3 regions of the Cellulosimicrobium sp. RS genome follow, and region 2 is predicted to be linked to each of the others. Evidence: predicted binding sites of a transcription regulator. Region 2 holds the regulator's gene; each other region holds the start of a gene.
The links. The regulator Rex, encoded in region 2, represses fermentation and respiration genes when NADH is low (regulators of the CRP and FNR family bind a similar motif). The targets are predictions, from matches to a motif close to CTTGTGAANNNNTTCACAAG.
Positions count from the first base shown of each region.

Region 1 (10,243 bases), on a different contig from region 2:
CGGCGACGGGTGGGTCTTCGCGACGCGCGCCGACTCCCCCAAGGGCGTCGCGCTCGCGCAGAACCCGAACGCCGCCCTGACGTTCTTCTGGCGCGAGCACGGTCGGCAGGTCCGCGTGCGGGGGCCCGTCGTGCCGCTGGACGCCGAGACGTCCGCCGCCGACTTCCTGGACCGGTCCGACTTCTCCCGCGCGACCGCCCTCGCCGGGTCGCAGAGCGCCCCGCTCGCGTCCCGCGCCGCCTACCGCGAGGCGTGGGACGCCGCCCTCGACCGCGTGCGGGCGGAGTCCGGGCTCGTCCTCGACGCCTGGACCGCGTACGCGCTCGAGCCGACGAGCGTGGAGTTCTGGGCGTCGTCGGGCGCGGGCCAGACCCGCCTGCGCTACACCGCGGCGTCCGGCGCGCCGACCACCTGGACGAAGGAGCTGCTGTGGCCCTGACCGACGCCCCTGCCCTCACCCCGCCCGACGTCGAGGAGGTCCGGCGCGACGCGCGCGCCGCCCTCGACGCGGTGACCGACGCGGCGCGCGGGCTCGACGCCGCCGGGCTCGACGCGCCGTCGGCACTGCCCGGGTGGTCGCGCAGCCACGTGCTCGCGCACGTCACCGCCATCGGCGAGGCCATGGCACGGCAGGCCGAGCGCGCCGCGCGCGGCGAGCTCGTCGAGGTGTACGACGGCGGCGCGGCCGGGCGCGAGGACGGCATCCGGACGGGCGCGCTGCGCTCGGTCGCGCAGCACGTCGCGGCGCTCGACGCGCTGGCCGACCGCCTCGACGCCGCGTGGCCCGCCGCCGGGTCCGCCGGGTGGTCCGCGCCGGTGACGTACCGCGACGGCACGGTCACGGACGCGCTCGTGGCCTGGTGGCGCGAGGTGCGGATCCACGCGGTCGACCTCGACGCCGGCGTCGGCCTCGACTCCTGGCCTCCCGCGCTCGGGCTGCACCTCCTCGACTTCCTCGGGGTCCGGCTCGCGGACGACGTCGTGGTCGAGCTCGACGGGGCACCAGGAGGCCTCGTCGTGGGCGCCGGCGGCGTCCACGTGGGACCGGGCGCTCTTCGCGTCGGACCGGGCGGCCTCCGCATGGCTGCCGGACCTGAGCCCGCGTCCGAAGCAGAGCCCACGCCCGTGGCCGCAGCCGCGCCCACGTCCGCGCGCGGCCGCTGCGCCGTCGTCGTCCACGGCGGCCTCACCGACGTCGCCGCCTGGCTCGCGGGCCGCGCCCCCGGCACCGAGCCCACCGCCCGCCTCGCGGGCGAGCCCGTGAGCCTCCCCGAGATCGGCCCCTGGCCGTCCCCGTACTCCCCGCCGCCGGAGAACCCCACCCCCGCGAGGTAGAGCCCCGGTCGGCCGAGGTAGAGCCCTGGGCCGCCCAGGTAGAGGCGTGGTCGGCTCGTGCACGCGGACCACGGCTCCACCTCGCGAGACCACGGCTCTACCTCGCGGGAGGACGGCTCGGGACCCGTGCTCTCCCTCGCGAGATCGCGGTGCGACCCGGGCGAACGCGGACGGATCGCGCGGTACGCGACGTCCGACCTGCCCGGCTCAGGACCGAGGTCCCGCGAAAGTGTGACGCACGCCCGTGACGCACCGCACAGTTAGTGCACTCTTTCACAAGCGTAGGATCGACATGTGTCGAGTCGAGCGAGCAACCCCGCAAGCAGCGCAGACCAGATCGACGTAGCCCTCATCGGCGGTGGCATCATGAGCGCCACGCTCGGGGCACTCCTGAAGGTCTTGGAGCCCACCTGGACGGTGCGCATCTACGAGCGCCTGGACGCCGTGGCGCAGGAGTCGTCGAACCCGTGGAACAACGCCGGGACGGGTCACGCCGCCCTGTGCGAGCTGAACTACACGCCGGAGAAGCCGGACGGCTCGATCGACATCACCAAGGCGGTGAAGATCAACGAGCAGTTCGAGGTGTCGCGCGAGTTCTGGCACCACCTGCTCACGACGGGCGCGCTGCCGCAGCCCGCGAGCTTCATCTCCCGCACCCCCCACATGACGTTCGTGCGCGGCGCGGAGAACGTCGACTACCTGCGTCGCCGCTTCGAGACGCTGCGCCGCCACCCGCTGTTCAGCGAGCTCGAGTTCACGGACGACCCGGCGGTCATCGCCGAGTGGGCTCCGCTCCTGGTCGCCGAGCGCGACGGCGACGAGCCGGTCGCGGCGACGCGCGCGACGAGCGGGACGGACGTCGACTTCGGCGCCCTCACCGAGCAGCTCGTCGACTACCTCGTCTCGGAGGGCACGCAGCTCTACCTCGAGCACGAGGTGAAGAACCTCAGGAAGACGAAGGACGGCCGCTGGCGCCTGACGGTCAAGGACCGCTCGTGGAACGCCCCGAAGCGCCGCTCGACCGTCGAGGCCCGGTTCGTGTTCGTCGGCGCCGGCGGCGGCGCGCTGCCGCTGCTCCAGGCGGCCGGCATCCCGGAGGCGAAGGGCTACGGCGGCTTCCCGATCAGCGGCGAGTTCCTCCGCACGGACGACCCGGAGCTCGTCGCCCAGCACCAGGCGAAGGTCTACGGCAAGGCCGACGTCGGCTCGCCGCCCATGTCGGTCCCGCACCTGGACACGCGCGTCGTCGACGGCAAGACGTACCTGATGTTCGGCCCCTACGCCGGGTTCAGCCCCAAGTACCTCAAGAAGGGCAAGTACCTCGGGCTGTTCACCTCGCTGCGCCTGCACAACCTCGGCTCGATGGTGGGCGCGGGCCTGAAGAACCTCGACCTCACCCAGTACCTGGTGGGCCAGCTCCTCGCGAGCCCGGAGACCAAGTTCACCGCGCTCCAGGGCTTCATGCCCACCGCGCACCCCAAGCACTGGGAGACCATCACCGCGGGCCAGCGCGTCCAGGTGATCAAGAAGGACAAGGACGGCAAGGGCGTCCTCGAGTTCGGCACCGAGGTCATCGCGGCGGCCGACGGCTCGATCGCCGGCCTGCTCGGCGCCTCGCCGGGCGCCTCGACGGCCGTCCCGGCGATGATCGACCTGCTCGAGCGCTGCTTCCCCGCCCGCTTCACCAAGTGGCGCCCGGAGCTCGCGACGATGATCCCGAGCCTCGGCCACGCGCCGTGGGAGGCGCACGAGCTCGAGGGCCTCGACCAGCTCACGGGCGACGCGGACGTCGACGCGGTCGGCTCGCGCGCCTGACCCGAGCGCGACACCGCTCCCCCGCGAACGGCCCGGACCTCCACGAGGTCCGGGCCGTTCGTGCGTCCGAGGACGCTGCGCGCGTCGAGCAGCACGCGACGGCTCGGCACGAGGGAGGCTCAGGACGCGGCAGCTCGGCGTGCGGGGGCTCAGCGTGCGGGGGCTCAGCGCGCGAGCGGCGTGCCCCGGGTCCCCGGCCGCCGCGGCGCGACGGGCACGTTCGCCCCGGGGCGCCCGCCCGGCACGGCAGGAGCGGCGCGCACGCCGTCGCGCACGGCCGGGTTCGGCACGACGCGCCGCAGCACGAGCTCGGCCGCGACCTCGTGCGGGTCGACGACGGCGGCCGGCTCAGCCGGTCGCGACGCCGCGGCGCGCAGGTCGGCGTCCAGCCGCTGCGCGTCGCGGTCCCAGCGCTCGCCGTGCACCGACCGGTCCCCGCGCGCGTCCCACGCGGCGCCGTCGGGCCACGCGCCGTCGGACCCGGCGGGGAACCACGGACGGGCCGGGTCCTCGCGGCGGACCGCGAGGGCCGCGACCGTCGGGCCGACGACGAGGAGAAGAGCCACCACACCCCAGAAGATGTCCATCGCTCCACCCTCGCGGCGCACGACCCGCGCCACGAGTGGCAGCACTGACACCTCTCGACAAGATCCTGCCAGCGGCGTAGCGTGCCGAGCATGGTGCGATCCGTCGCGGCCGTCGTGTGCGACGGCCTGGCCCCGTTCGAGTTCGGCGTCGTGTGCGAGGTCTTCGGCCTCGACCGCAGCGACGACGGCGTCCCGTCGTTCGACTTCCGCGTGTGCGGCCCGGTCGCGGGCCGTGCCGTCCGGACGTCGGTGGGCGCGCACGTCGTGCCCGACCACGACCTCTCCGCGACGGACGACGCGGACCTGGTCGTCGTGCCGGCGATCCGCATCGGGACCGACTACCCGCCCGAGGTGCTCGACGCCGTCCGCCGCGCGTCCGACCGCGGCGCCCTGCTGCTCAGCGTGTGCTCGGGCGTGTTCGTGCTCGCGGCCGCGGGCGTCATCGAGGGACGGCGGGTGACGACGCACTGGATGCACGCCGACGAGCTGCGCCGTCGCTACCCGAGCCTCGACATCGACCCCGACGTGCTCTTCGTCGACGACGGCAACCTCATCACGAGCGCCGGCACGGCCGCGGGCATCGACGCGTGCCTGCACCTCGTGCGCCGCGAGCTCGGGGCGCGGGTGGCGAACACGATCGCCCGGCGCATGGTCGTGCCGCCCCAGCGCGACGGCGGGCAGCGCCAGTTCATCGAGCGCCCGGTGCCCGAGTGCGAGGAGGACTCGTTCGGGGAGCTGCTGGAGTGGATGACCGACCACCTCGACGAGCCGCTCACCGTGCGCGACCTCGCCCGCCGGGCCCACACCTCCGAGCGCACGTTCGCGCGCGCTTTCGTCGCGCAGACCGGCACGACCCCGCTCGCGTGGCTGACGTCGCAACGCGTCGCGCACGCGCAGGCGCTGCTCGAGGAGTCCTCGCTGGACCTGGAGGAGGTCGCGCGCCGCAGCGGTTTCGGGTCGGCCGCGCTCCTGCGCCACCACTTCCGGCGGGCGGTCGGGATCACGCCGACGGAGTACCGCCAGACCTTCCGGTTCGCCGCCTGACCCCTCCGGGTGAGGTGTCGCTCCTTCGCGACTCCTTCACCCGGCCCCCTCGCGCGCGCAACCTACGGTCCCGTAGGGTGGGGCCATCTGCACGACGAGCACCTGCTCACCTCCGCGGCTGGGAAGTCGACACCGACACCCCTGCGAGGACACATGACCTCTGCCGCAGTGCGCCCGGGCTTCCGGGCCACCCGCCCTCGGACCGACGAGCCCGGCGCCGTCACCAGCACCTACAGCGCACTGTCGCGCACGGTGCGCGACGCGGGCCTGCTCCACCGCACGCACGCCTACTACCTGTGGACCCTCGGGGTCCTCACGCTCGCGCTCGGCGGCGCGGTCGCCGGGTTCGTGCTCCTGGGCGACTCGTGGTTCCAGCTCCTCATCGCCGGGGCGCTCGGCCTGATCCTCACCCAGTTCGCGTTCGTCGCGCACGAGGCCTCGCACCGGCAGGTGTTCGCGTCCGGCCCGGCGAACGACCGCCTCGGGAAGGTGCTGGCCAACGGCGTCGTCGGCATCAGCCACTCGTGGTGGATGAACAAGCACACGCGCCACCACGCGAACCCGAACCGCCGCGGCAAGGACCCGGACATCGCTCCCGACGTCGTCGTGTTCCTCGAGGAGGACGCGGAGGTCGCGAAGGGCTTCCGGGCGGTCATCAACCGCTACCAGGGCTGGCTGTTCTTCCCGCTCCTCACGCTCGAGGGCGTGAACCTGCACGTGCAGGCGTTCCGCTCGCTCCTCGCCGGCGGCCGCGCGCGCGGCGACGTCCGCACGCGCGTCATCGAGATCGTCACCATCACGCTGCGCCTGTCGCTCTACGTCGGCGCGGTCGTCTGGTTCCTGCCGCTCGGCCTCGCGGCCGCCTTCCTGGGCGTCCAGCTCGCCGTCTTCGGCGTCTACATGGGGGCGTCGTTCGCCCCCAACCACAAGGGCATGGCGATCATCCCCGCCGACAGCAAGATCGACTTCCTGTCCAAGCAGGTCCTCACCTCGCGGAACATCCGCGGCGGCTGGTGGATGAACATCCTCATGGGCGGGCTCAACTTCCAGATCGAGCACCACCTGTTCCCGAGCATGCCGCGCCCGCACCTCGCGCGGGCCCGCGAGATCGTGCGCGAGCACTGCGCGCACCTCGGCCTGCCGTACACGGAGACGAGCCTCGTGCAGTCCTACGCGATCGTCGTCCGGTACCTCAACCGCGTGGGGCTCTCGGCGCGCGACCCGTTCGACTGCCCGATGTTCCGCCAGCTCCGCCGGGTCTGACCGACCCGCCCCTGCTGCACGACGCTCCGCTGCACGACGCCCCGCGCCCGACGGCGCGCGCGGGGCAGTTCAGGCGGACGCCGCGTGCCCGTGGCGCCAGTACCCGACGAAGTCGACGTGCGCCTTCGGCACGCCCCGGTCGTTGACGAGGTGGCGGCGCACGCCCGTCGCGAGCGCCGACTCCCCGACCGCGTACGCGTAGACGGGGCCGGCGGGCAGGTCGGCCGACCGTACGGCGTCGAGCGCGAGGTGGCCCGGCAGCAGGTCGTGGTCGCCGCCCGTGGGCCGCGCCTCGTCGCGCGCCAGCCAGCGCAGCTCGACACCCGCGGGCACGCGGAACTCCTGGGCGTCCGCCGCCTCGGGGACCTCGACCACCGCGAGGCCGCGCGCGTCGTCGGGCAGGGACGCGCAGATCCCCGCGACGGCGGGCAGCCCGGTCTCGTCGGCGACGAGGAGCGTCCAGTCGTGCGGGACGCGCGGGTGGTAGCCGATCCCCTGGTCGAGCAGGCCCACGCGGTCCCCCGGCTCGGCGGACAGCGCGAACGAGGACGCGGGCCCCGCGTCGCCGTGCACGACGAAGTCCACGTCGAGCTCGCGCAGGCCCGGGCGCACGGCCCGCACGGTGTAGTTCCGCACCCACGGCCGGCGCGCCTTGGGCGTGGCGAGGTACTGGACGTACCAGAGGCCCGACGCGCGGGTCGGCAGCCGCAGCGCGTCCTGGTCCTCGCGCGGGAGGAAGAGCCGGAACCACTGGTCGAACCCCAGCGGGGTGAAGAGGTCCAGCTCGTCTCCCCCGAGCGTGACCCGCACGACGTTGGGACTGACCCGCTCGCGCCCGACGACGCTCAGCGTGACGACGTGCGCGTCCTGGGGCTTGACGGTCTTGACGGACACCGGCGGCTCCTCGTGCGGCGCCCGGCTCCCCGGGCGGAACGGCGGCCCCGCGAGCGCGTCGACCACGAGAGAGGTTAGCCTCACCTCACGCCCGCGTCGATGTGCTGGATCCCACACCCTGCCCGCGGTCGTCCCGCCCGAGGCGCCCGACGCCTCCTGGCATGCTCGGGACGTGGAGATCCCCGTCGTCTGGTCCGTGGTCCTGCTCGTCACGGCCGCCTGGAACCTGCTCATCTGGCCGCGCTTCCTCCAGCGCATCGCCAAGGACCCCCGCTCGCGCGACGCCGACGGCCGCGCGACGCGCTTCCTCACCGTGCACGTCGTGCTCATCGCCGTCTCGCTCGTGCTCGCCCTCGCCGTCGGGGTGCTGGGCGTCCTCACGCTCGTCTGAGCCGGGCCGTCACGCGTCCGTCCCGACGCCCCACCTGGCGGCCAAGGGACGGCTGGGTCTAGCGCCGCCGCACGAGGTTCGCGAGTGGCGAGTGCCGCGGCACCCACCGCGCGAGCGCGGCCGCCGAGCCGGCGCCGAGCGCCGCCGTCGCCCAGACGCCCGCGGCGAGCGACCCCAGCGCCGCACCGGCCGACAGCACGAGCGGGCCGAGCGCGTCGCCGGTGTCCTGGAACAGGCGCCACACGCTGAGGAAGGTCGGGCGCACGTCCGCGGGCGCGACGTCGGCGCCGAGCGTCATGACGATGCCCGAGCCCATGCCGTTCCCGATCCCGAGCACCGCCGCGACGACCGCGAGCGCGGGGGCGGTGTGCGCGAGCGGCAGCACCGCGAGGCCGACGGCCATCGTGAGCATGGACGGCACGGCGACCCACAGGCGCCCGAACCGGTCCATGACCTTGCCCGCCGGGTAGAAGAGCAGCATGTCGAGCGCGCCGGAGACGCCGAAGATCAGCGACGTCACCTCGGCGTCCAGCCCCAGGTGCTCGCCCCACAGGGGGATGACGGTCTGCCGGGCCCCGCGGACCGCGCTCACCAGGAGGATCGCCACGCCGAGCGTCGCGAACAGGTGGCGGTGGTCGCGCGCCACGCGGGCGATGCCGACCCGCGGCACGGACCGGGCGCCGCGCAGCCGCGCACGTCCGGCCTCCGCGGGGTCCGGCCGCACGACGGCGAGCACCACCACCGCGGTGAGGGCGGCGCCCGTCCCGAGCCAGTAGGCGCCGCGCACGTCGGTCGCGGCGATGACCGCCGCGCCCGCGAACGGGCCGAGGAACAGCCCGATCCGGTGCACGCCCGCGAGCGTCGACAGGACGCGCGCCCGGCGCAGCGGGGGCGTGATCTCGGTGAGGTACGCCTGGCGGGCGAGGTTGAAGACGGCGGTCGACGCACCGAGCGCGAGGACCCCCGCCGCGAGGCCCCACAGGGTGGGGGTGAGCGCGATCGTCGCGAAGGCGACCGCCGCGACGCCTCCGGCGAGCAGCATGGCCGCACGGTCGCCGAGGCGCTGGGCGAGCGCTCCGGCGGGCAGGTCGAAGAGGATCTTGCCGATCGGCACGAGCGCGGCCACGAGCCCCGCGACCGTGAGGCTCGCGCCCCGGCCCGTGGCCGTGACCGCGACGACCGGCAGCATGGCCCCCACGCCGATCTCGAGGACGAGCGTGGGGAGGAACGCGCCGAGGACGACGCTGCGCAGCGGGAAGAGCGGTGCGTCGGTGCCCGCGCGGGCGGTCACCGGGCCTCCGCCACGGCCTCGACGGCAGGGCTCGGCACCTCGACGGCAGGGCTCGGCGCCTCGACGCCCGCGCGCAGCGCGGCCGCGTCGGGCCGGGAGACGTCGACGCCGCGGCACGCGGGGGCGTCCGCGAGGAGCTCCAGGAGCTGCGGCGCGGCCGAGGCGCCGCGGTCCCAGCGCCCCGTGACGACGGAGACGACCCAGCTCGGCGCACCGCCCTCCGGCAGCGCGAGCGTCACGAGGCGCTCGGCCTCCGGCTTGCCTGCGACGTGGCGCGGCACGAGCGCGATGCCGAGCCCGCGGTCGACGAGCTCGAGGAGCGTGTGCACGTCGTTGACGGAGCACCGCACGCGCCGGTGGACGCCGTGCGCGGCGCACGTCGCGTCGTTGACCGGCCGCGCGCCCCACGAGGGGTCGAAGTCGACGAACTCCTGGCCCGAGAGGTCGGACCACTCGACCCGACCCCTCCCGGCGAGCGGGTGCTCCGGCGCGCACACGAGCACGAGCGGCTCGCTGCCCAGGACCGTCTGGGACAGCGGCCCCAGATGCTCGGTGGTCGCGACGAACGCGACGTCGAGGTCGCCCTCACGGACGCGCGCGAGGAGGTCGTGCGAGCCCGCCTGTGCGAAGTGGATCTCCACCTGCGGGTAGCGCCGGTGGAAGCGCTCGAGCAGGGCGGTCACGTCGAGGACGCCCAGGCACTGCTCCGAGCCGACGCGCAGCGAGCCGGACAGCGCGTGCGTCGCCCGCACGACCGCGTCGCGAGCGGCCGCCGCCTGCGCGAGCATGGAGCGTGCGTGCGGGAGCAGCGCGAGACCGGCCTCGGTGGGCTCGACGCGCCGCGTCGTCCGCGTGAACAGGCTCGCGCCGAGCTCCTCCTCCAGGCTGCGGACCGCGGCGGAGAGCCCCGACTGCGAGACGCCGACGAGCTGGGCGGCCCGGGTGAACTGGCGTTCGTCCGCGAGCGCGACGAGGTACTCCATCTGACGAAGGTCCATTGACCACTCACAGTTCTCTATCTGACAAATACTAGTTGTTGGACTTCTAGGTTATCGCTTCCTAGGCTCGACCCGTCGCGGCCGACCGGGCTCGACTCGGGTCGTCCGGCACCCCGCCCCCGGCGGACGACGTCCCTTCCTACCCCCGACCCGGGACCCCCCTGGGGCAGTGCACTCTCGGATCCCGGACACCGACGTCGCGCACCCGACCCGCCCACCCCACGAAGGAGCTCCACCGATGAAGACCTTCACCCTGACCGGCACCGACATCGTCGTCCCGGACGTCGTGCTCGGCCTCATGCGCATCCAGGACAAGACCGACGACGAGGTCCGCACCCTCGTGCGCACCGCACGGGACGCCGGCATCACGTTCCTCGACCACGCCGACGTGTACGGCTCCGAGCTCCACGGCTGCGAGCGCCGCTTCGCCGAGGCGCTCGACCTCTCCCCCGCCGAGCGCACGGAGTGGGTCATCCAGTCCAAGGCCGGCATCGTCCCCGAGGGCCCGTACTTCGACTTCTCGTACGAGCACCTCGTCGCGTCCGTCGAGGGCTCGCTCGAGGCCCTGCGCACCGACTACCTCGACATCCTGCTGCTGCACCGCCCCGACGCCCTCGTCGAACCC
Region 1 covers NZ_JBJXVU010000004.1:169,761-180,003, reverse strand. Annotated here, with positions in the region: gene ACI769_RS08265 (pyridoxal 5'-phosphate synthase) at 1-439, shown strand, start outside; gene ACI769_RS08260 (maleylpyruvate isomerase family mycothiol-dependent enzyme) at 430-1,335, shown strand; gene mqo (malate dehydrogenase (quinone)) at 1,630-3,150, shown strand; gene ACI769_RS08250 (hypothetical protein) at 3,315-3,737, opposite strand; gene ACI769_RS08245 (helix-turn-helix domain-containing protein) at 3,828-4,781, shown strand; gene ACI769_RS08240 (acyl-CoA desaturase) at 4,935-6,044, shown strand; gene ACI769_RS08235 (siderophore-interacting protein) at 6,114-6,938, opposite strand; gene ACI769_RS08230 (SCO4848 family membrane protein) at 7,111-7,329, shown strand; gene ACI769_RS08225 (MFS transporter) at 7,388-8,620, opposite strand; gene ACI769_RS08220 (LysR family transcriptional regulator) at 8,617-9,603, opposite strand; gene ACI769_RS08215 (aldo/keto reductase) at 9,857-10,243, shown strand, end outside.
Region 1: the regulator Rex is predicted to act here: its motif matches at 1,596-1,615, upstream of mqo (malate dehydrogenase (quinone)).

Region 2 (10,243 bases):
TAGCGCACGATGCGGCGGCGGTCGCGCAGGGCGAGCGCGGCGGCGAACGTCATGGTGCCCGTGCGCCCGACGAACATGAGCGCGATGAGGACGTACTTCCCGGCGTCGGGCAGGTCGGGCGTGATGCCGGTCGACAGGCCGACGGTCGCGAACGCGGAGATGGTCTCGAAGAGGATGACGTCGAGCGTCTCGCCGGTGATCTCCAGCAGGAGCAGGCTCGACAGGAGCACCGCCGTCGCGCCGACGAACGACACCGCGACCGCGAGCCGGAGGGTGTCGCGCGGGATGCGTCGCCCGAACGCCTCCATGTCCCGGTCGCCGCGGGCCTCGGACACGATGGCGATGAGCATGACGGCGAGCGTCGTGACCTTGATGCCGCCCGCGGTCGACGCGGAGCCGCCGCCGACGAACATCAGCGCGTCGGTGATGAGCCAGCTCGCCTCGTGCATGCCGCCGGTGTCCACGGTCGAGAAGCCGCCGGAGCGCGGCATGACGCCGGCGAAGAGCGACGCGAGCAGCTTCTCGCCGAGGTCGAGGGGCCCGAGGGTCCGCTGGTTCCCCCACTCGACGGCCGCGAAGAGCACCGTGCCTACGACGACGAGCGCCGCGCTCGTGGTGAGGGTGAGCTTGGTGTGCAGGCTCCACTTGGAGGCGCGGCGGCGGTTGCGCATGACGTTGAGGATGACGGGGAAGCCGAGGGACCCGATGAACACGCCGAGGATGATCGGCAGGCACAGCATCCAGTCGCCGACGTACGGCGCGAGACCGTGCTCCGTCGGGATGAACCCCGCGTTGTTGAAGGCGGAGATGCCGTAGAAGATGCCGTGCCACGCGGCCTCGCCGAACGTCTCCTCCAGCACGACGAACCGCGGCAGCAGGAGCAGCGCGATGAGGAGCTCGAGCGAGGTTGACGTGATGATGACGACCCGCACGAGCGAGCCGACCTCGCCGAGCCGCGTCGTCTTCGTCTCCGACGCGGTGAGGAGCTTCTGCGTGAGGCCGATGCGCCGGGACACGGCCATGCCGAGGATCGACGCGAGCGTCATGACGCCGAGGCCGCCGATCTTGATGCCGAGCAGGATGACGACCTGCCCGTACCCCGACCAGTAGGTCCCCGTGGGGACCACGACGAGACCGGTGACGCACACGGCGGACGTGGCGGTGAAGAACGCGTCGACGAACGGCGCGGACCGGCCGTTCGCCGTCGCCCAGGGCGCCATGAGCAGGGCGGTGAAGACGGCGATGACGGCGGCGAACACGGTGACGGCGAGGCGGGCGGGGGACTGCCGGGCGAGGCGGTCGACGATCTCCCGCCCCCGGAACAGGCGCCCGGTCATGCTCGTCGGCATGGAGCCTCCCTCACCACTCGCGCCACTCTGCCACGGGCCCGGTGGCCCGTCATGTCGCCGCTCCGGCGCCGGGACATCATGCCCGGTCGCGGGCCCGGACGCCGCACCGGGGCTCGTGGAGACCCGGCGGAACGCCCGGACCGGCGGCCCTGCGTGGTCCGGCGCGCGGTCGGTGGGGCGGGGGCGCGCCGTCGGGCGTTACCGTGAGCCATGCCCACGACCGACCCGACGTCGTCGCCCGCCCCGACCGGGGCGGCTGCGGCGCCCGGAGCCTGCGTCGTGTGGAGCCCCGAGCTCCTCGGCTACGACTTCGGTCCCGGCCACCCCATGGCGCCGGCCCGGCTCGACCTGACGATGGGGCTCGTGCGCGCCCTCGGCCTGCTCGACGACGACGCGGACCTGCGGGTCGTGCGGCCCGAGCCCGCGCCCGACGACGTGCTCGAGCTCGTGCACGAGCCCGCGTACGTCGCGGCGGTGCGCGCGGCGTCGGAGCACGGCACGCCCGACCCGGCCCGCGGCCTCGGCACCGAGGACGACCCGGTCTTCCGCGGGATGCACGAGGCCGCCGCGCGGATCGTCGCGGGCTCGTACGAGGCGGCGGGCGAGATCGCGGCGGGTCGCACCCGGCACGCGGTGAACGTCGCGGGCGGCATGCACCACGCGAAGGCGGGCGCGGCGTCGGGCTTCTGCGTCTACAACGACGCGGCCGTCGCGATCCGGCGCCTGCTCGACGACGGCGTCGAGCGCGTCGCGTACGTCGACCTCGACGCCCACCACGGCGACGGCGTCGAGGAGGCGTTCTGGGACGACCCGCGCGTCCTCACCGTCTCCGTCCACCAGAGCGGCGCGACGCTCTTCCCCGGGACGGGCCACCCGACCGACCTCGGGGGCCCCGGCGCCGAGGGGACGGCGGTCAACGTCGCGCTCCCGCGCCGCACCGACGGCGCCCGCTGGCTGCGCGCGGTCGACGCCGTCGTGCCGCCCGTGCTGCGCGCGTTCCGTCCCGAGGTGCTCGTCACCCAGCACGGGTGCGACGCGCACGGCGAGGACCCGTTGTCCGACCTCGACGTGTCCGTCGACGCGCAGCGCACGGCCGCCACCTGGATGCACGGGCTCGCGCACGAGCTGACCGACGGGCGGTGGCTCGCGCTCGGCGGGGGCGGGTACGCGATCGCGCGCGTCGTGCCGCTCGTGTGGTCGGCCGTCGTGGGGGAGGTCGTGCACCGGCCCGTCACCGCGGGCGTGCCCCTGCCCGCGGAGTGGCGCGAGCGCGTGGCGGAGGTCGCCGGGTTCGACGCGCCGCTCGCGTTCGGGCCCGAGGTCGAGGTCCGGCGGTGGAGCAGCGGGTACGACCCGGACGACGACGTCGACCGCGCCGTCGCGGCCACGCGCCGGGCCGTCTTCCCGCTGCTGGGCCTCGACGCGCACTTCGACTGAGACGCCCCGCGACCGGTCGCGTACCGGGGCACGGGCGCGAGCGGGTAGGCTAGGGGGCGGATTTCTCTCGTGTTGGTCGGCTTGCGGCGCCCTCGTGGTCGCCGGGGCCCCGATCAACCGTGGACCACCCGCGGCCGGTCGACCGGTCGCCGACCGACACGCCGCTCGAGCATTGCGAGGACCGTATGGGCTCCGTCATCAAGAAGCGCCGCAAGCGCATGGCCAAGAAGAAGCACCGCAAGCTGCTTCGCAAGACGCGTCACCAGCGTCGCAACAAGAAGTGACGTCGCGCGCGTCCTGACGCGCCGACCCGTCGTCGAGCCCGGTCCCTCCCGAGGGACCGGGCTCGACGCGTCTCCGGGCGCGGCCCGGGCGGGGTCAGAGGCGGGCGATGCGCCGGTCGACGGCGCGGCGCACCGAGCGCAGGACGAGCGCGGCGGCCCAGGCGGCGCCGGCCCAGCTCGCGGTGCGGACGCTGCTGCGGGCGACGCGGCGGCGGCGCCCGCGGAACTCGCGGATGGGCCAGCCGACGTCCTGCGCGTGGCGGCGCAGGCGGGCGTCCGGGTTGATGGGGCACGGGTGCCCCACGGCCTCCATCATCGTGACGTCGTTGAGCGAGTCGCCGTACGCGTACGACGCCTCGAGGTCGATGTCCTCGCGCTCGGCGAGCGCCCGCACCCCGGCAGCCTTCGCGCGGCCGTGCATCATGTCGCCGACGAGCCGTCCCGTGTAGAAGCCGTCCTCGTGCTCCGCGACGGTGCCGAGTGCGCCCGTCGTCCCGAGCCGGCGCGCGATGAGCTCGCCGATCTCGACGGGGGTCGCGGAGACGAGCCACACCTGGTGCCCGGCGGCGAGGTGCTCGTCGAGCAGGCGGCGCGTGCCGGGGTAGATGCGCAGCGACAGGACGGTGTCGTAGACCTCCTCGCCGATCGCGGTGACCTCGGCGACGGAGCGCCCCGCGATGAGCGCGAGCGCGCGCGACCGGATGCGGTCGATCTGCTGCTTGTTCTCGCCGAACACGAGGTACCGGGCCTGGTGCACGGCGAAGCGCACGATGTCGAGCGTCGAGAAGAACTCGCGCTGGTACAGGGCGCGCGCGAGGTGGAACGACGAGGCGCCGCGGATGATCGTGTTGTCGACGTCGAAGAACGCGGCGGTGCGGTGCGGCGGCCCGGGCGCGCGCGCGGGCGCCTCCTCGGGGAGCGTCGGCCGGGAGGTCGGGTCGGGGCCCGGGCCGGGAGACGTCGCCATGCCTCCACTCTAGGCGGTCGGCCTGCCGGGGCCTCGTACCCTGGGAGGCGTGAGCACCTCCGACGCCCCCGCCCCCGTCCTGCTGTTCGGCCGCGCGGGCTGTCACCTGTGCGACGACGCGCGGACGGTCGTCGAGGCCGTGTGCGCCGAGGCGGGCGTCGCGTGGGCGGAGGTCGACCTGGACGCGCCGGGCACGGACCCGGCCCTGCGCGAGCAGTACGGCGAGTACGTGCCGGTCGTCACGGTCGGCGGGGTGCAGCAGGGGTTCTGGCGCGTGGACGCGCGCCGGCTGGCGCGTGCGGTGGCCCGGATTTCGGCGCCGCGCGCGGACCTGGGATGATTCCTCCCGTGGAGCGTGACCGTCGACGAGGACGGTCCCTGGACGACGGAGTGACGGTGGCTGAGCAGGTAGTCGGTGAGGTGACGGCGCCGGGGATCCCGAGCGCGACGGTGGCGCGGCTCCCGTCCTACCTGCGCGCGCTGCGGGACCTCGTGGCGCGGGGCGTCGGGACGACGTCGTCGGTCGAGCTCGCGGAGCTGTCCGGCGTGGGCCCGGCCCAGCTGCGCAAGGACCTGTCGTTCCTCGGCTCGTTCGGCACGCGCGGCGTGGGCTACGACGTCGACTCGCTCGCGCAGTACATCACCGAGGCCCTGGGCCTCGTCGACGAGCACCGCATCGCGATCGTCGGGATCGGCAACCTGGGGCACGCGCTCGCGAACTACTCGGGCTACGAGCAGCGCGGCTTCCACGTGGCGGCGCTCCTCGACGCGTCGCCGGACGTCGTCGGGACGCGGGCCGCGGGCCTCGTCGTCGAGCACGTCGACGCGCTCGAGGAGGTCGTGGAGCGCGAGAAGGTGTCGATCGTCGTCCTCGCGACGCCCGCGGCGCACGCGCAGGCGGTCGCGGACCGCGTGGTCGCGGCGGGGGTGCGCGAGATCCTCAACTTCGCGCCGCGTGCGCTCCAGGTCCCGGCGGACGTCGACGTGCGCGGCGTCGACGTCGGCAGCGAGCTGCAGATCCTCGCGTTCCACTCGCAGGCCCGCGCCCTCGCGGCGTCGCAGGAGCGCTGAGCGGCCCCGGCGTCCGGACCCGGGGACGACGAAGGGCCGCGTGCCGGTGCACGCGGCCCCTCGGGGCGGCTCCCCTGCCGGAGGGTGCCGGTCTCGCCCGGGACGTGCCCGGGACGACGGTCAGGCCTGCTTGATGGCCGAGACGTCGAGCGCGATCTTGATCTTGTCGCCGACGAGCACCCCGCCGGTCTCGAGCGCGGCGTTCCAGGTGAGGCCGAACTCCTTGCGCGAGATCTCGGTGGTCGCCTCGAAGCCGGCGCGCGGGTTGCCGAACGGGTCGGTCGCGGTGCCCGCGAACTCCGTCTCGAGCTCGACCGGCTTGGTGACGCCGTTGATCGTCAGGTCGCCGGCCACGACGTAGTCGTCGCCGTCGCCCGTGATGCGCGTCGACGTGAACGTCCACGTCGGCTTGTTCTCCGCGTCCCAGAAGTCGGCGCTGCGCAGGTGGTTGTCGCGGTTCTCGTCGCCCGTGCTCACGGACGCGGCGTCGAGCTGGGCGGTCACGGACGTCGACTCGAGGTCGTCGCCGACGGTGATCGTGCCGTCGGTGATCGCGAGGGTGCCGCGGACCTTCGAGATCCCGGCGTGGCGGACGGTGAACGACGCCTGCGAGTGCGACGCGTCGAGGGCGTAGGTACCGGTCGTGAGGCCGGCGGGCAGCGACGAGGCCATGGGTGCTCCTGCGGGTGGTCGGGGTCCGGGCGGACCAAGTGGTTGAACGTTCAACTTCGGAACGAGCGTATCAACAGCACCCCTCGGTCCGTCTATTCCCGTGGGGTGGAACAATGTTCGCGACGCCCCCACGCCCCCGACCGCCCCCGCACCGCCGAGGACCCATGACCCGCAACGACGTCGACACCCCGACGGCGAGCACCGTCCGCACCCCCGCAGCCCCCGCCGCCGAGCCGCGCTGGCTCGACGCGGAGCAGCAGCGCCTGTGGCGCGCGTACCTCGACGGGACCGTGCGCTTCATCGAGGCGCTCGGCCGGGACCACGAGGAACGGTCCGAGGTGTCGCTCAACGAGTACGAGCTGCTCGTGCGTCTCTCCGAGAGCCCCGACCACACCCTGCGCATGTCGGCGCTCGCGGACGGGCTCGCCCGCTCGCGCAGCCGCGTGACGCACACCGTCGCGCGCATGGAGGCGCGCGGACTGGTCCGGCGCTCCGCGAGCTCGGGCGACCGTCGGGGCGTGAACTGCGCGATGACGAGCGAGGGCTACCGCGTGCTCGTCGCGTCGGCGCCCGCCCACGTGGCGGCCGTGCGCCGGTACCTGGTCGACGTGCTCACGCCGGAGCAGTTCCGGGCGCTGGGCGAGGCGATGGCGGCCGTCGCGGAGGCGTGCAAGGCCGACCGCGACGCCTGACCACCCGTCCCGGCCCGTCGCACCGGCTCGCGGTGGCGTGCGCTCGCCCCGAGTGCGGGACACTGGTGGGCATGGTCTCCACCATCGTCCACCTCCTGCGCCACGGCGAGGTCCACAACCCCGACGGCGTCCTCTACGGCCGGATCCCCGGCTACCACCTCTCCGAGCGCGGCCACGAGATGGCCCGCCGCGTCGCCGCGCACCTCGCGGGCGAGCCCGGGCCCGACGGCACGTCGCGCCCCCGCGCCGACCTCACGGTCGTCGTGGCCTCGCCGCTGCAGCGCGCGCAGGAGACCGCGACGCCTGCCGCCGAGGCGTTCGGGCTCGAGCTGGGCACGGACGAGCGGCTCATCGAGGCCGCGAACCACTTCGAGGGCAAGACCTTCGGCGTCGGGGACGGCTCGCTGCGGCACCCGCAGCACTGGCCCTACCTGTGGAACCCGTTCCGCCCCTCGTGGGGCGAGCCGTACGTGGAGCAGGTCGCGCGCATGCGGGCCGCCGTCGCCGACGCGCGGGACAAGGCGGCCGGGCACGAGGCGCTGCTCGTCAGCCACCAGCTCCCGGTGTGGCTCACGCGCCTGAGCTTCGAGAACCGCCGGCTCTGGCACGACCCGCGCAAGCGCGAGTGCTCGCTCGCGTCGCTCACGTCGCTGCACTTCGAGGACGACCGCCTGGTCGGCCTCCACTACACCGAGCCGGTCGCGGACCTCCTCCCGGGCGCGGCGACCGTCTCCGGGGCGTGACGTCGGTCATGTCCAGCGCTGTCGCCACGGCCGTCGCGTCCGAACTGCACGGTTCGGGCGTGGCGGAGGTCACGTCTCTCAGGTCCCGTTCAGGAAGCGCGGGCAGGGTGCGTCCCGTGATGCCGTCGTGACCGCCGACTCGCGCGCGCGTGCCGCGCGCCCCCTCTCCGTCGAGGCGCGGGCCGCTGCCCTGCCGTCGCGTCGGCGACCCGTGCGCCGTGCGCTGACGGGCGCCGTCGTGCTCGCCGCGGCCCTCGGTCTCGCGGCGTGCGCGCAGGACTCCGGCGCCTCGACCGACGTCGTGGGGCAGGGCTTCGTCTCGGGCGACGGGTCGGTCCGCACGTGGGACGCCGACGAGCGCGGCGACGTCGTCGCGCTCACGGGCACGGACTACGAGGGCGAGCAGGTCGACACGAGCGCGTGGCTCGGGGACGTCGTCGTGCTCAACACCTGGTACGCGGCGTGCGCGCCGTGCCGGGCCGAGGCGCCCGACCTCGTGGCGCTCGCCAACGACCGCGCCGACGACGGCGTGCAGGTGCTCGGGATCAACACGACCGACGAGGCGGGCGCCGCCCAGGCGTTCCAGCGCCGGTTCGACGTCCCCTACCCGTCGATCGACGACCGTTCCGGCGAGGTCGTCGCGGCGCTCTCGGGCACCGTCCCGCTCCAGGCCGTGCCGTCCACCGTCGTGCTCGACCGCGAGGGCCGCGTCGCGGCGCGCGTCATCGGGCTCGTCGAGGGCTCGACGCTCACCGCCCTGGTCGACGACGTCCTCGCCGAGGGCTGACCGTGCCCGTCCTCACGCCCCTCGCCGCCGCGGTCCCCGCGGCCGCCGCGTCGAGCATCGGCGACACCTTCGCGACGACCGTGTGGAGCGGCTCGATGCTGCTCGCGGTGCCCGTCGCGGTCATCGCGGGCCTCGTCTCGTTCGCGTCCCCGTGCGTGCTGCCGCTCGTGCCGGGGTACGTCGGCTACGTCTCGGGCATGGCCGCGGCCACCACCGGCAGCGGGGGCAAGGCGTCCGGGGGCACGACGACGGCCACCCGGGTCGCGGCACCGAGCCGGGGCCGCGTGCTCGCGGGGGTCGGGCTGTTCGTCGCCGGGTTCACGCTCGTGTTCGTGGCGCTCATGTTCGCGGCGGGCGCGATCGGCGTGCACCTGGTCCGCTGGGAGGACGTCATCACGCGCGTGCTCGGCGTGGTCGTCATCCTCATGGGCTTCGCGTTCCTCGGCTCCCTGCCCTTCCTCCAGCGCGAGCGGCGCCTGCACGTGAGCCCGCAGGCCGGGCTGTGGGGGGCGCCCCTGCTCGGCATCGTGTTCGGCCTCGGCTGGACCCCGTGCCTCGGCCCGACGCTCGTTGCCGTCCAGGCGCTGTCGCTCAGCGAGGCGTCGGCGGGGCGCGGCGCGATCCTCGGCGTCGCGTACTGCCTCGGGCTGGGCGTGCCCTTCCTCCTCATCGCGCTGGGGCTGCAGAGCTCGCAGCGCATGCTCGGGTTCCTGCGCCGGCACCGTCTCGCGATCATGCGGATCGGCGGCGGGCTGCTGGTGCTCATCGGTCTGGCGCTGGTCACGGGCCTGTGGACGACGTGGACGACGTCGCTGCAGGGCTGGATCGGCGGATACGTGACGGTGGTGTGAGATGAGCCGGCGGACCGGGGAGCCCGGGAACAGCGAGCAGGCCGAGCAGGCCGAGAAGGCCGAGAAGGCCGGCACGACCGTGCGGACGGGCTACCGCCCCGAGGGCATCGACGACGCGTTCTCCGCGGGCGACGGCCCGGGGGAGCGGACGCCGTCGGGCGGGAAGGGCGGCGCGGGAGGCGACGGCGGCCCGGCGCTCCCGTCGCTCGGGTGGCGCGGTGCGCTGCGCTGGACGTGGCGCCAGCTCACGAGCATGCGCGTCGCGCTCATGCTCCTCATGCTGCTCGCGGTCGCCGCGGTGCCCGGCTCGGTCCTGCCGCAGCGCCCGCAGGACCCGGCGGCGGTGCTGCGCTACCTCCAGGAGAACCCCACCACGGGGGAGTGGCTCGACCGTCTCGGCTTCTTCGACGTCTACGCGTCGGTGTGGTTCTCGGCGATCTACATCCTGCTGTTCGTCTCGCTCGTCGGGTGCATCCTGCCGCGGACGAAGGCGCACCTGCAGGCGCTGCGCTCCCGCCCGCCGCGCACGCCCCGCCGCTTCGACCGGTTCCCCGCGCAGGGCCGCGCCGTCACGGACGCGACGCCCGACGAGGTCGTCGAGGCGGCGAGCACGCACCTGCGCGGACGCCTGTCCTGGCTCCCGACCTTCCGCGTCGACACCGGCGCCGAGGACGCGACGCCCGCCCGCGGACGCGCCGCCGCCCGGCCCGCCGCGCGGACGGTCTCCGCGGAGCGCGGGTACCTGCGCGAGACCGGGAACCTGCTGTTCCACCTGTCCCTCGTCGGGCTGCTCGTCGCGGTCGCGACCGGCCAGCTCCTGCACTACCGCGGCCAGGCCATCGTCACCGAGGGCCGCGGGTTCGCGAACGCGGTCGTCGACTACGACACGTTCGAGAACGGCGCCTGGTTCCGCCCGTCGTCGCTCGTCCCGTTCTCCATGACGCTCGACGCGTTCGAGTCGGAGTTCGCGGCCGACGCCGCCGCGTTCGCCCAGTCGCGCGACTTCACGGCGTTCGTCACGGTGCGCGACCCCGACGGCGCCCATCACGAGGAGACCATCAAGGTCAACCACCCGCTCACCGCGGGCGGCGCGAAGATCTACCTCCAGGGCAACGGGTTCGCGCCCGAGGTGACGGTGCGCGACGCCGACGGCGAGACCGCGTTCTCGGGCCGCGTGCCGTTCCTCCCGGAGGACACGATGTACACGTCGCGCGGCGTCATCAAGGTGCCCGACGTCTCGGACGGCCTCGACCAGATCGGCCTCGTCGGGTACTTCCTGCCGACGGCCGAGATCAGCGAGGACGGCGAGACGGCGGCCTCGATCTACCCGCAGCCCATCAACCCGCTCCTCGTGCTCGAGGTGTACCGGGGCGACCTGGGCCTCGACGAG
Region 2 covers NZ_JBJXVU010000003.1:361,810-372,052, forward strand. Annotated here, with positions in the region: gene ACI769_RS07195 (TrkH family potassium uptake protein) at 1-1,349, opposite strand, end outside; gene ACI769_RS07200 (acetoin utilization protein AcuC) at 1,560-2,786, shown strand; gene ACI769_RS07205 (30S ribosomal protein bS22) at 2,972-3,070, shown strand; gene ACI769_RS07210 (HAD family phosphatase) at 3,165-4,037, opposite strand; gene ACI769_RS07215 (glutaredoxin family protein) at 4,087-4,377, shown strand; gene ACI769_RS07220 (redox-sensing transcriptional repressor Rex) at 4,434-5,108, shown strand; gene ACI769_RS07225 (YceI family protein) at 5,229-5,780, opposite strand; gene ACI769_RS07230 (MarR family winged helix-turn-helix transcriptional regulator) at 5,945-6,472, shown strand; gene ACI769_RS07235 (histidine phosphatase family protein) at 6,544-7,215, shown strand; gene ACI769_RS07240 (TlpA disulfide reductase family protein) at 7,427-8,002, shown strand; gene ACI769_RS07245 (cytochrome c biogenesis CcdA family protein) at 8,059-8,853, shown strand; gene ACI769_RS07250 (cytochrome c biogenesis protein ResB) at 8,855-10,243, shown strand, end outside.

Region 3 (10,243 bases), on a different contig from region 2:
CTCCGAGCGCACCCACGGCGCGTCCGCGGCCTCCTGCCCGACGGCGCCCCCGGGCGCGGCGGCGTCCGGCGGCGTCAGCACGTGCAGCCGGTTCTTCACGTCGTCGAGCACGTTGACGACGAGGTGGTGGCGCGTCCACGTGGCGCCGGCGAGCGACGTCGTCGCCGTCGGCTCGAAGAGCACGGTGAAGCCGCGGTCGCCCGCGAGGAAGTCGTCGAACCGGGCCGCGAGGAGCGACCCGGCGCGGTACGTCGCGCCGCCGACCGTCCAGTCGTCGCGCAGCTCGACGAGCAGCCACTCGCGCCGCACGCCGACCTCGGCGGAGTCGGGCACGTCGATCTTCGTCAGGCGCTGCTCGGGCGTGCCGGTGCGCTCGGCGAGGTAGAGCTCGTCGGAGTAGAACGCCTTGGAGCGGTGCACGAAGTCGCGCTCGAACCCGGGCGTGTGCGAGCGCCAGGCGGAGATGTACATGTCCTCGTCGGTGCCCTCGTAGACGGTCACCGCGGCGTCGAGCGGGGTGCCGCGCGTCCAGCGCTTGACCACGCGCGGGTACCCGGACGGCGTGAGCGTGCCCTCGCCGAAGTCGGTGAAGACGTACACGGTGTCGGCGTCGATCCAGCCGAGCGAGCCCTTGGCCTCGGCGCGGTGGAAGCCGCCGTCCTGCGGCGCGACGAACAGCTTCTCCACGAGGTCGAACTCGCGCGTGACGTCGGCGTCGGAGCCGCCGGGGGAGAGCTCGACGAGCGCGTGCCGCCAGGGCTCGCCCGCGGCGAGCTGCTCCGGCGTCGGGCGCAGGACGCTCGCGCCGTGCCAGACCCACGACTCGCCCTCGGCCGCGGCGAGCGCGTCGAGGTCGAGGACGGTCTCCCACTCCGGGTCGTCGGTGCGGTAGGACTCGAGCGTCGTGCGCCGCCAGACGCCGCGCTCGTGCTGCGCGTCGCGCCAGAAGTTGTAGTACCGGTCGCCGATCTTCGAGACCTCGGGGATCTTCGCGTCGGAGTCGAGCACCTCGCGGATCGCACGCTCGGTCGCGGCGAACTCGTCGGCGGTCTCGAGCGTGTCGGCGACCTCGGCGTTGCGGGCGCGGACCCAGGCCAGCGCCTCGTCGCCCTCGACGTCCTCGAGCCAGAGGTACGGGTCGTGGGGGGTGCCGTCCGGTCGGTCGGTCGCGGCGCGGCTCTCGGTCGCGGGCGAGGGGCTCGTCGTCTGCTCGGCGGTCATGGTCACCCACCCTACGGCGCGCTGGCCGCGGTGCGGAGGTCACGAGGAGGCGGGGACCTTTGGCCCGCATCGGGGCCGGACCCTTGTGGGGACGCGCGGCTTGTGAAAACCTTCACAAGTAGAGAGACCGCCGAAGGAGCCGGGGCATCCCGGCCCCGGCACACCCGCGGCCGACGCCCGGCGAGGTCGGGCACCGGAGGGGACGCATGAGCGCGAAGAGCGCCAGCACGAAGGTCGAGAACCGCACCGAGGACACCCGCACGACGCACGAGATCGACGTCCTCGTCGAGCGGGCCCGCAAGGCGCTCGACCAGTACATGAGCCTCACGCAGGAGGACGTCGACCGGATCGTCCTCAAGGCGTCCGTCGCCGGCCTGCACCAGCACGGCCACCTCGCGCAGATGGCCGTCGCCGAGACCGGGCGCGGCGTCTTCGAGGACAAGGCGACCAAGAACATCTTCGCGTGCGAGCACGTGCCCAACTCGATGGCGAACCTGAAGACGGTCGGCATCATCGGGCGCGACGAGCTCACGGGCGTCGTCGAGATCGCCGAGCCCGTCGGCGTCGTGTGCGCCGTGACGCCGGTGACGAACCCGACGTCGACCACGATCTTCAAGTCGCTCATCGCGCTCAAGACGCGCAACCCCGTGGTGTTCGCGTTCCACCCGAGCGCGCAGCGCTCGTCGGTCGAGGCGGCCCGCATCGTGCGCGACGCCGCGGTCGCGGCCGGCGCGCCCGACGACTGCATCCAGTGGGTCGAGCACCCGTCGATCGAGGCGACCAGCACGCTCATGCACCACCCCGGCGTCGCGCTCATCCTCGCCACGGGCGGCAACGGCATGGTCCGCGCGGCCTACTCGGCCGGCAAGCCGGCGCTCGGCGTCGGGGCCGGCAACGTCCCCGCCTACGTCGAGAAGAGCGCCGACCTCGGCCGCGCGATCAACGACGTGGTCATGTCGAAGGCGTTCGACAACGGCATGGTGTGCGCCTCGGAGCAGGCGCTCATCCTCGACGACGTGATCTACGACGACGCGATGCGCGAGCTCGCCCGCCTGCACGCCTACCGGGTGACGCCCGCCGAGAAGGCGATGCTCGAGCGCCTCATCTTCGGGGTCGAGGCGAACGGCACGAACTGCGCCGGGGCGAAGCTCAACCCGAAGGTCGTGGGCAAGTCGCCGGTGTGGATCGCGCGCGAGGCCGGGTTCGAGGTCCCCGACGACACGTCGATCATCCTCGCGGAGATCGACGACGTCGGCCCCGACGAGCCCCTGAGCCGCGAGAAGCTCACGCCCGTCCTGGCCGTCCTGCGGGCCCGCGACACCGAGCACGGCGTCCGCCTCGCGGAGCGCATGGTCGAGCTCGACGGCCTGGGCCACTCGGCCGCGATCCACACGTCCGACGAGGCGCTCGTCGAGCGGTACGGGTCGCGCGTGAAGGCCGTGCGCGTGCTGTGGAACAGCCCGACGTCGCTCGGCGGCATCGGCGACATCTACAACGCGCTGCTCCCGTCGCTCACGCTCGGCTGCGGCAGCTACGGCGCGAACTCGGTGTCGAACAACGTGTCGGCGGTCAACCTCATCAACGTCAAGCGGATCGGGCGGCGCAACAACAACATGCAGTGGTTCAAGGTGCCGGCCAAGACGTACTTCGAGCCGAACTCGATCCAGTACCTCGCGCAGATGCGCGACGTGCACCGCGTCACGATCGTCACCGACAAGGTCATGAGCCGCATCGGCGTCGTCGACCGCGTGCTCGACGTCCTCGCCCGCCGCGAGGAGAAGGTCGCGATCCAGATCATCGACGCGGTCGAGCCGGAGCCGAGCGTCGGCACCGTGAACCGCGGCGCCGAGTCGATGCGCGACTTCGAGCCCGACACGATCATCGCGATCGGCGGCGGGTCGCCGATGGACGCCGCCAAGGTCATGTGGCTGCGGTACGAGCACCCGGAGATCGAGTTCTCCGACATGCGGGAGAAGTTCTTCGACGTGCGCAAGCGCGCCTACAAGTTCCCCGAGCTCGGGGGCAGGGCGAAGCTCGTGTGCATCCCGACGTCGTCGGGCACCGGCGCGGAGGTGACGCCGTTCGCGGTCATCACCGACCCGGAGACGGGCTTCAAGTACCCGCTCGCGGACTACGCGCTCACCCCGACCGTCGCCATCGTCGACCCCGTGCTCACGGACACCATGCCCGCGAAGCTCGCGGCCGACTCGGGCTTCGACGCCCTCACGCACGCGACCGAGGCGTTCGTCTCCGTCTACGCGAACGACTTCACCGACGGGCTGTGCCTGCAGGCGATCAAGATGGTCTTCGAGCACATCGAGGACTCGGTCACGCAGGGCGCGGCGGCCCCGAAGGCCCGCGAGAAGATGCACAACGCGGCGACCATCGCGGGCATGGCGTTCGGCTCGGCGATGCTCGGCATCGTGCACGCCATGGCGCACACCGTGGGCTCGACCTTCCACCTCGTGCACGGGCGCACCAACGCGGTGCTCCTGTCGCACGTGATCCGCTACAACGGCCAGGTGCCCACGAAGCTCACGAGCTGGCCCAAGTACGAGCGCTACGTGGCCCCGGAGCGGTTCCAGGAGATCGCGAAGCACCTCGGGCTGCCGGCCTCCACCCCGGAGGAGGGCGTCGAGTCGTACGCGAGGGCGGTCGAGGAGCTGCGCGCCAAGGTGGGCATCGAGGCGACGTTCGCCGCGCAGGGCGTCGACGAGCGGGCGTTCATGAGCCGCCTGGACGACCTCGCGCTCCGGTCGTTCGAGGACCAGTGCGCCCCGGCGAACCCGCGGATGCCGGTCCTGGAGGACATGCGCGACATCCTCGTCGCGGCCTACCGCGGCAGCAGCCGCGAGGTCGTGCGGGCAGAGCGTCTCGCGGCCCACGAGGGTGCGAGCACCGAGGACGGGCAGGCGGCGACCCCGCCTGCCGGGAGCGTGGCGGCCGGCTGACCCTTCCCGGCCCCACGAAACCCGGAGCCCGACGGCGCGAGTCCCCTTCCGCCGTCGGGCTCCGTCGTGTGACGGGAGGGCTCTCAGTGTGCTATCTATGAGTAGCACGCGTCGCGCGGGCGCCCCTCGCGGAGCGGGGGGAGGGGGTCGTTCGAGAACGGGGTGATACCGATAAGTCTGTAGACCGAGGAGTAGCGCTGGGTGACGGTTGCACGCGTGCAAGGAGATCTGCAGCGCGCGCTGGGTGAGAACCTGCGGACCCTCCGGGTCGGCCGCGGGATGAGCCAGGAGGACTTCGCCGAGTTCCTCGGCGTCCACCGGACCTACATGGGCGGGGTCGAGCGCGGGGAGCGCAACCTGACCCTTCGCTCGGTCGAGAAGCTCGCCGAGCGGCTCGACGTCGACCCCGTCTCGCTCCTCCGTCCACCGCCTTCGTAACGGCGCGGTCCGGCGTGTCGGACGCCCCCGGCATCATGGTCCCGTCGCCGGGGAGGTGATCGGCATGACCGACGTGCTCGACAGCACGACAGGGGGATCAGCAGTGTGGGCTTCGCCGCTCGGGAGGCCGTCCTGGCAGGTGGACGACTGCCCGCCGTGGTGCGTGGCCGTCCACGAGGAGGGCGACCACCCGCACGACCGCAAGCACCTCGGCCCGGAGCTCACGGTGCCCGCCACGACCCTCGCGGCGCACGCGTCGCCGGACGGCGTGCACCGGGACGAGCGGTCGGCGTCGGAGCTCGTGGTGTCGCTCCACCGCAGGGACGGGTCGCACGACACGTGGGTCTACGTGGGCGACGGGTTCGAGCAGCGCCTCGAGGTGCTGCTCGGCGACATGTGGCGCATCGTCGAGGCGTTCGGGCGCGCGGTCGAGGGCCTGCCCCCGGAGGCGTGAGCAGGGCTCAGGCCGTGCCGCCCGGCCGCACGAACCCGGCCTCGTACGCGAGGATCACGAGCTGCACCCGGTTCGTCAGCCCGACCTTGGTGAGCAGCGACCGCACGTGGCTCTTCACGGTCGCCTCGGTGAGGTGCAGCTCCGCCCCGATCTCGCGGTTCGACAGGCCGCGCGCGACCGCGAGGAGGACCTCGCGCTCGCGCGGGGTCGCCGCGTCGAGGCCGGTGACCGCGGACCCGGTCTCGACGGCGTCGGAGGCCGCGAGCGGCGCCTGCCGGGCGAGCTCGACGTAGGTCGAGATGATGCGACCCGTGACCGCCGGGTCGAGCAGGGAGTCGCCGGCGTGGACGCGGTGCACGGCGTCGACGAGCGACTGCGGGTCCGCGTCCTTGAGGAGGAACCCCGCGGCGCCCGCCCGCAGCGCGCCGTACACGTACTCGTCGTCGTCGAACGTCGTGAGGACGAGCGTGCGCACCGCCGCGAGCTCGGGGTCGGCCACGATGCGCGCGGTCGCCTCGATGCCGTCCAGCCGGGGCATGCGCACGTCCATGAGCAGGACGTCGGGGCGCAGGGCGCGCGCCATGGCGACCGCCGTCTCCCCGTCCCCGGCCTCGCCGACGACCGTGACGTCCGGCTCGTTGTCGAGGATCATGCGCAGGCCCAGCCGGATGGTCGCCTGGTCGTCCACGACGACGACGCGGACCGGCGTCGTGCCCGTGCCGGGGGCGCTCACGCCGCCGCCCGGGGGACTCGCGCCTCGACCGTCCAGCCGCCGCGCCCGTCCGGCCCGGCGGACAGCGCGCCCCCGGCTGCGAGCGCGCGCTCGCGCATGGAGGTCAGGCCGTGCCCCTGCCGCCCGTCGGTGCTCGGCAGCGGCGGCCCGGGGTCGTGGACGCGCAGGCGCAGGTCGCCCGCACGGTCGGTCAGCGTCACGGTCACGTCGTGGGCGAGGGAGTGCAGCAGCACGTTGGTCAGGGCCTCCTGGGCGATGCGGACGACGGCGAGGCCGGACTCGGCGCTCGTCGCGGGCCACGGGTCGGGGAGCGTGAGGTCGACGGCGCGCCCGGCGTCGCGCAGGCGGCGGGCGGCCGCGCGTAGCTCGTCCGCGGCCCGGTCGCCGTCGGGCGTCGGGGCGAGGGCCGCGGTGCCGCCGTCGGCCTCGGTGCCGCGGCGCAGCACCTGCACGACGGACCGCATCGCGGTGAGCGCCTGCTTGCCCTCGTCGGCGATCCACCGCACGGCCTCGGCCGGCGCGTCCGGGCGGTTCGCCGCGACGCGGTCCGCCGCCTGGGCGCGCACGACGATCGCCGACATGTGGTGCGCGACGACGTCGTGCAGCTCGCGCGCGATCCGCGTGCGCTCGGCGAGCACGGCGCGCTCCGCGAGCTCGGCCTGGAGCTCCTGGAGCTCCGCGTTGCGCTCGCGCAGGCTCTCGGACGTGAGGGCGAGGCGGCGGAAGAAGTACCCGGCGGCGACCGCGACGAGCACGAGGGCGAGCGCGAGGACGACGTCGGAGGGGGAGTTCGCGACCCAGAGCTCCTCGACGAAGAAGGGCCGGGGAGGCAGGACGAGGCCCGGGCGCCCCGCGAGCTGCAGCGCGAACGCCGCGAGGCCGGCGCCGACCGTCGCCAGGACCGGCGGCACCGCCCCGGACCGGGTCGCCGCGAAGGCCGCGATCATGAGCGGCACGAGCTCGAACGGGGTCTGCATGATCCAGGGGATCGCGAGCGGGTAGAGCGTGACGGTGCCCCAGAACAGCGGGCCGGGCGCGACGCGCCGCAGCGCGAGCGCGAGCACGATCCCCAGCCCGGCGACCCGGTACGAGTCGGGGAAGCGCGGGTACCAGTAGTCGCCGCGCTCCATGACCATGACCACGGTGAACCACACGGCGCCCGCGACGAGCGCGGTCGCGAGGTCCTGCGCCCACACGGGCAGGCGGGTCGGCTGGGGCACGCGTCAACGGTAGCCGGGGCGGGTCGTGCGCGGCACCGCCCCGGGAGGGAACCCGGACCGTGCCGCCTCCGCCCCAGGGCGGAACGACGTCGGGCCGGGGGCGGACGCTCCCCGTCCGGCTGCACCGCACGGCGGGGTCGAGGAGTCGCCGTCGGGTCGATGTGGCGCGAGGTCGCCGCGGGCGAGCCTCGTCCCATGACCACGACACCCCTGCGCCCCACGCCGCCCGCCCGCCACGTCCCGGGCCCGCGCGGCCCGCGGCGCGTCGCCCGCACCGTGCTCGGCGTCCTCGCCGTCGGCGCGCTCGGCGCGGCGGGCGCGCTCACGTACCTCACCGTGACGACGCACGACGGCGACGCCGTCGCCGACCCGTCGCCCACCCTGCGCCCCCAGACCGCGACCGGGCTGGACCCCGAGCTCGAACGCCGCTTCGACGAGGCGCGGGCCGCCGCAGACGCCGAAGGGGTCGAGCTGACGCTCACCTCGGGGTGGCGCACCGCGGCGGAGCAGGAGCAGCTCGTCGAGGCGGCGCTCGAGCGCTACGGGTCGCCCGAGGAGGCCCACCGGTGGGTGCTCCCGCCCGAGACCTCGGAGCACGTCGCGGGCCTCGCGATCGACGTCGGGCCGACCGACGGCGCACTGTGGCTCGGCGAGCACGGCCCCCGGTTCGGCCTGTGCCGCACGTACGCGAACGAGATGTGGCACTTCGAGGCCGCGACGGAGCCGGGCGGGACGTGCCCGCCGATGCACGAGGACGCCTCGCACGGCTGGGGGTGAGGGCCCGCCGGGGTGCGGTCCGGGGGCGGCGGATGTGGGCGGTCCGCGCGATGATGTGCGGGTGAGCGAGAGCACCCCCGCGACGTCAGCGCCGACCCCCCCGACCCCGACGGACGAGGACGCGCCCGCGGCGTCGTCCGCCGCCGAGCTGGACGAGGCCGCGGCGCAGCGGCGCTGGGCCGAGCTCGTCGCCCAGGTCGAGGCCGACCAGCGGGCCTACTACGAGGAGGACCAGCCGGTCTCGTCCGACGCGGAGTACGACGCGCGGATGCACGAGCTGCAGGCGCTCGAGGCCGCGCACCCCGCCCTCCAGACGCCCGAGTCGCCCACGCAGCGCGTGGGCGGCCGGGCCGCGGCCGGCTTCGCGACCGTCCAGCACCTCGAGCCCATGCTCTCGCTCGACAACGCCTTCAGCGCCGAGGACCTCGCCGCGTGGGCGGCGCGCGTGCACCGCGACCTGGGCGTGGCCGCGGACGCCGAGGTGGACTACCTGTGCGAGGTCAAGATTGACGGCCTCGCCATCGCGCTGCTCTACGAGAAGGGCCGTCTGGTGCGGGCCGCCACGCGCGGCGACGGGCGCACGGGCGAGGACGTGTCCGCCAACGTGCGGACGATCCCGAGCATCCCGCAGCGCCTCGCCGGCGACCCCGCGACGCACCCCGACGTCATCGAGATCCGCGGCGAGGTGTTCATGGGCGTCGCGGACTTCGCCGCGCTCAACGAGAAGCTCGTCGCCGCGGGCCAGGCGCCGTACGCGAACCCGCGCAACACCGCGGCCGGGTCGCTGCGCCAGAAGGACCCGGCCGTCACCGCGAGCCGCAACCTGCGCATGTACGCGCACGGCGTCGGTGCGCTCCAGTGGGAGGCAGGCGAGCACGCCGAGCTCGCGCGGCAGTCCGACGCCTACGCCCTGTTCGAGCAGTGGGGCGTGCCGGTGTCGCCGCACAACCGGGTCGTGCACGGGCTCGACGAGGTCATGGACCGCATCGCCTACTTCGGCGAGCACCGGCACGACATCGAGCACGAGCTCGACGGGATCGTCGTCAAGGTCGACGAGCTCGCGCTCCAGCGGCGGCTCGGCGCCACGAGCCGCGCGCCCCGGTGGGCCATCGCCTACAAGTACCCGCCCGAGGAGGTCAACACGCGCCTCCTCGCGATCCAGGTCGGCGTCGGGCGCACGGGCCGCGCGACCCCGTACGCCGTCATGGAGCCGGTCAAGGTCGCGGGCAGCACGGTGCGCCAGGCGACACTGCACAACCAGGACGTCGTCCGCGCGAAGGGCGTGCGCATCGGCGACATGGTGGTGCTGCGCAAGGCGGGCGACGTCATCCCCGAGATCCTGGGCCCGGTCGCGGCGCTCGCGGACGACGGCTACCCGCGCGAGGACTTCGTCATGCCCGCGGACTGCCCGGAGTGCGGCACGCCGCTGCGCCCCATGAAGGAGGGCGACGTCGACCTGCGCTGCCCCAACGCCGAGTCGTGCCCCGCCCAGGTGCGCGGCCGCGTCGAGCACATCGGTTCGCGCGGGGGCCTCGACGTCGAGGTGCTCGGCGAGGTGACGGCGGCCGCGCTCACGCAGCCGCTCGAGCCGGCCGAGCCGCCGCTGCGCACGGAGGCCGGGCTGTTCGAGCTGAGCGTCGAGCAGCTCGTCCCGATCCGGGTCGTCGTGCGCGACTCCGAGACCGGGCTGCCGCGCGAGTACGACGGCACGGGCGAGCCGGCCGAGATCACGATGCCCGACGGCTCGACCGCGACCGTGAAGTCCGTGTGGCCGTTCCGGAAGAAGCGCAAGCTGTCGAAGGCCGCGGAGCGCGCGGCGATCGAGGCGGGGGAGCCCCTCTTCGAGGCGTCGACCAACGCGACGAAGCTCGTGGAAGAGCTCGAGCTCGCGAAGACGAAGGACCTCTGGCGCATCCTCGTCAGCCTGAACATCCGGCACGTGGGCCCGGTCGCGGCGCGTGCCCTCGCGGACTGGTTCGGCTCGCTCGACGCGATCCGGGCGGCGACGCGCGACGAGCTCGCCGCGGTCGAGGGCGTCGGGCCCGTGATCGCCGACCAGGTCGTCGAGTGGTTCACCGTCGGCTGGCACGTCGAGATCGTCGACCGCTGGCGGGCGGCCGGGGTGCGCTTCGAGATCCCCGACCACCCCGGCCCCGGCGCGCGCCAGGAGCCGACCGGTCCGCTCGCCGGGCTGACGGTCGTCGTGACGGGGTCGCTCGAGGGGTTCAGCCGCGACGGCGCCAAGGAGGCCGTCATCGCGGCGGGCGGCAAGGCGTCCGGGTCGGTCTCGAAGAAGACGGACTACGTCGTCGTCGGGGCGAGCGCCGGCTCCAAGGAGACCAAGGCGCGCGACCTCGGGCTGCCGATCCTCGACGAGGAGGGCTTCGTCGCGCTCCTCGCCGGAGGGCCCGACGCCGTGGCCGACCGCCTCGGTGCGGGCCCGGCGTCG
Region 3 covers NZ_JBJXVU010000006.1:35,082-45,324, reverse strand. Annotated here, with positions in the region: gene ACI769_RS10635 (prolyl oligopeptidase family protein) at 1-1,221, opposite strand, end outside; gene adhE (bifunctional acetaldehyde-CoA/alcohol dehydrogenase) at 1,428-4,172, shown strand; gene ACI769_RS10625 (helix-turn-helix domain-containing protein) at 4,389-4,610, shown strand; gene ACI769_RS10620 (DUF6907 domain-containing protein) at 4,675-5,064, shown strand; gene ACI769_RS10615 (response regulator transcription factor) at 5,072-5,797, opposite strand; gene ACI769_RS10610 (sensor histidine kinase) at 5,794-7,017, opposite strand; gene ACI769_RS10605 (M15 family metallopeptidase) at 7,213-7,794, shown strand; gene ligA (NAD-dependent DNA ligase LigA) at 7,856-10,243, shown strand, end outside.
Region 3: the regulator Rex is predicted to act here: its motif matches at 1,321-1,340, upstream of adhE (bifunctional acetaldehyde-CoA/alcohol dehydrogenase).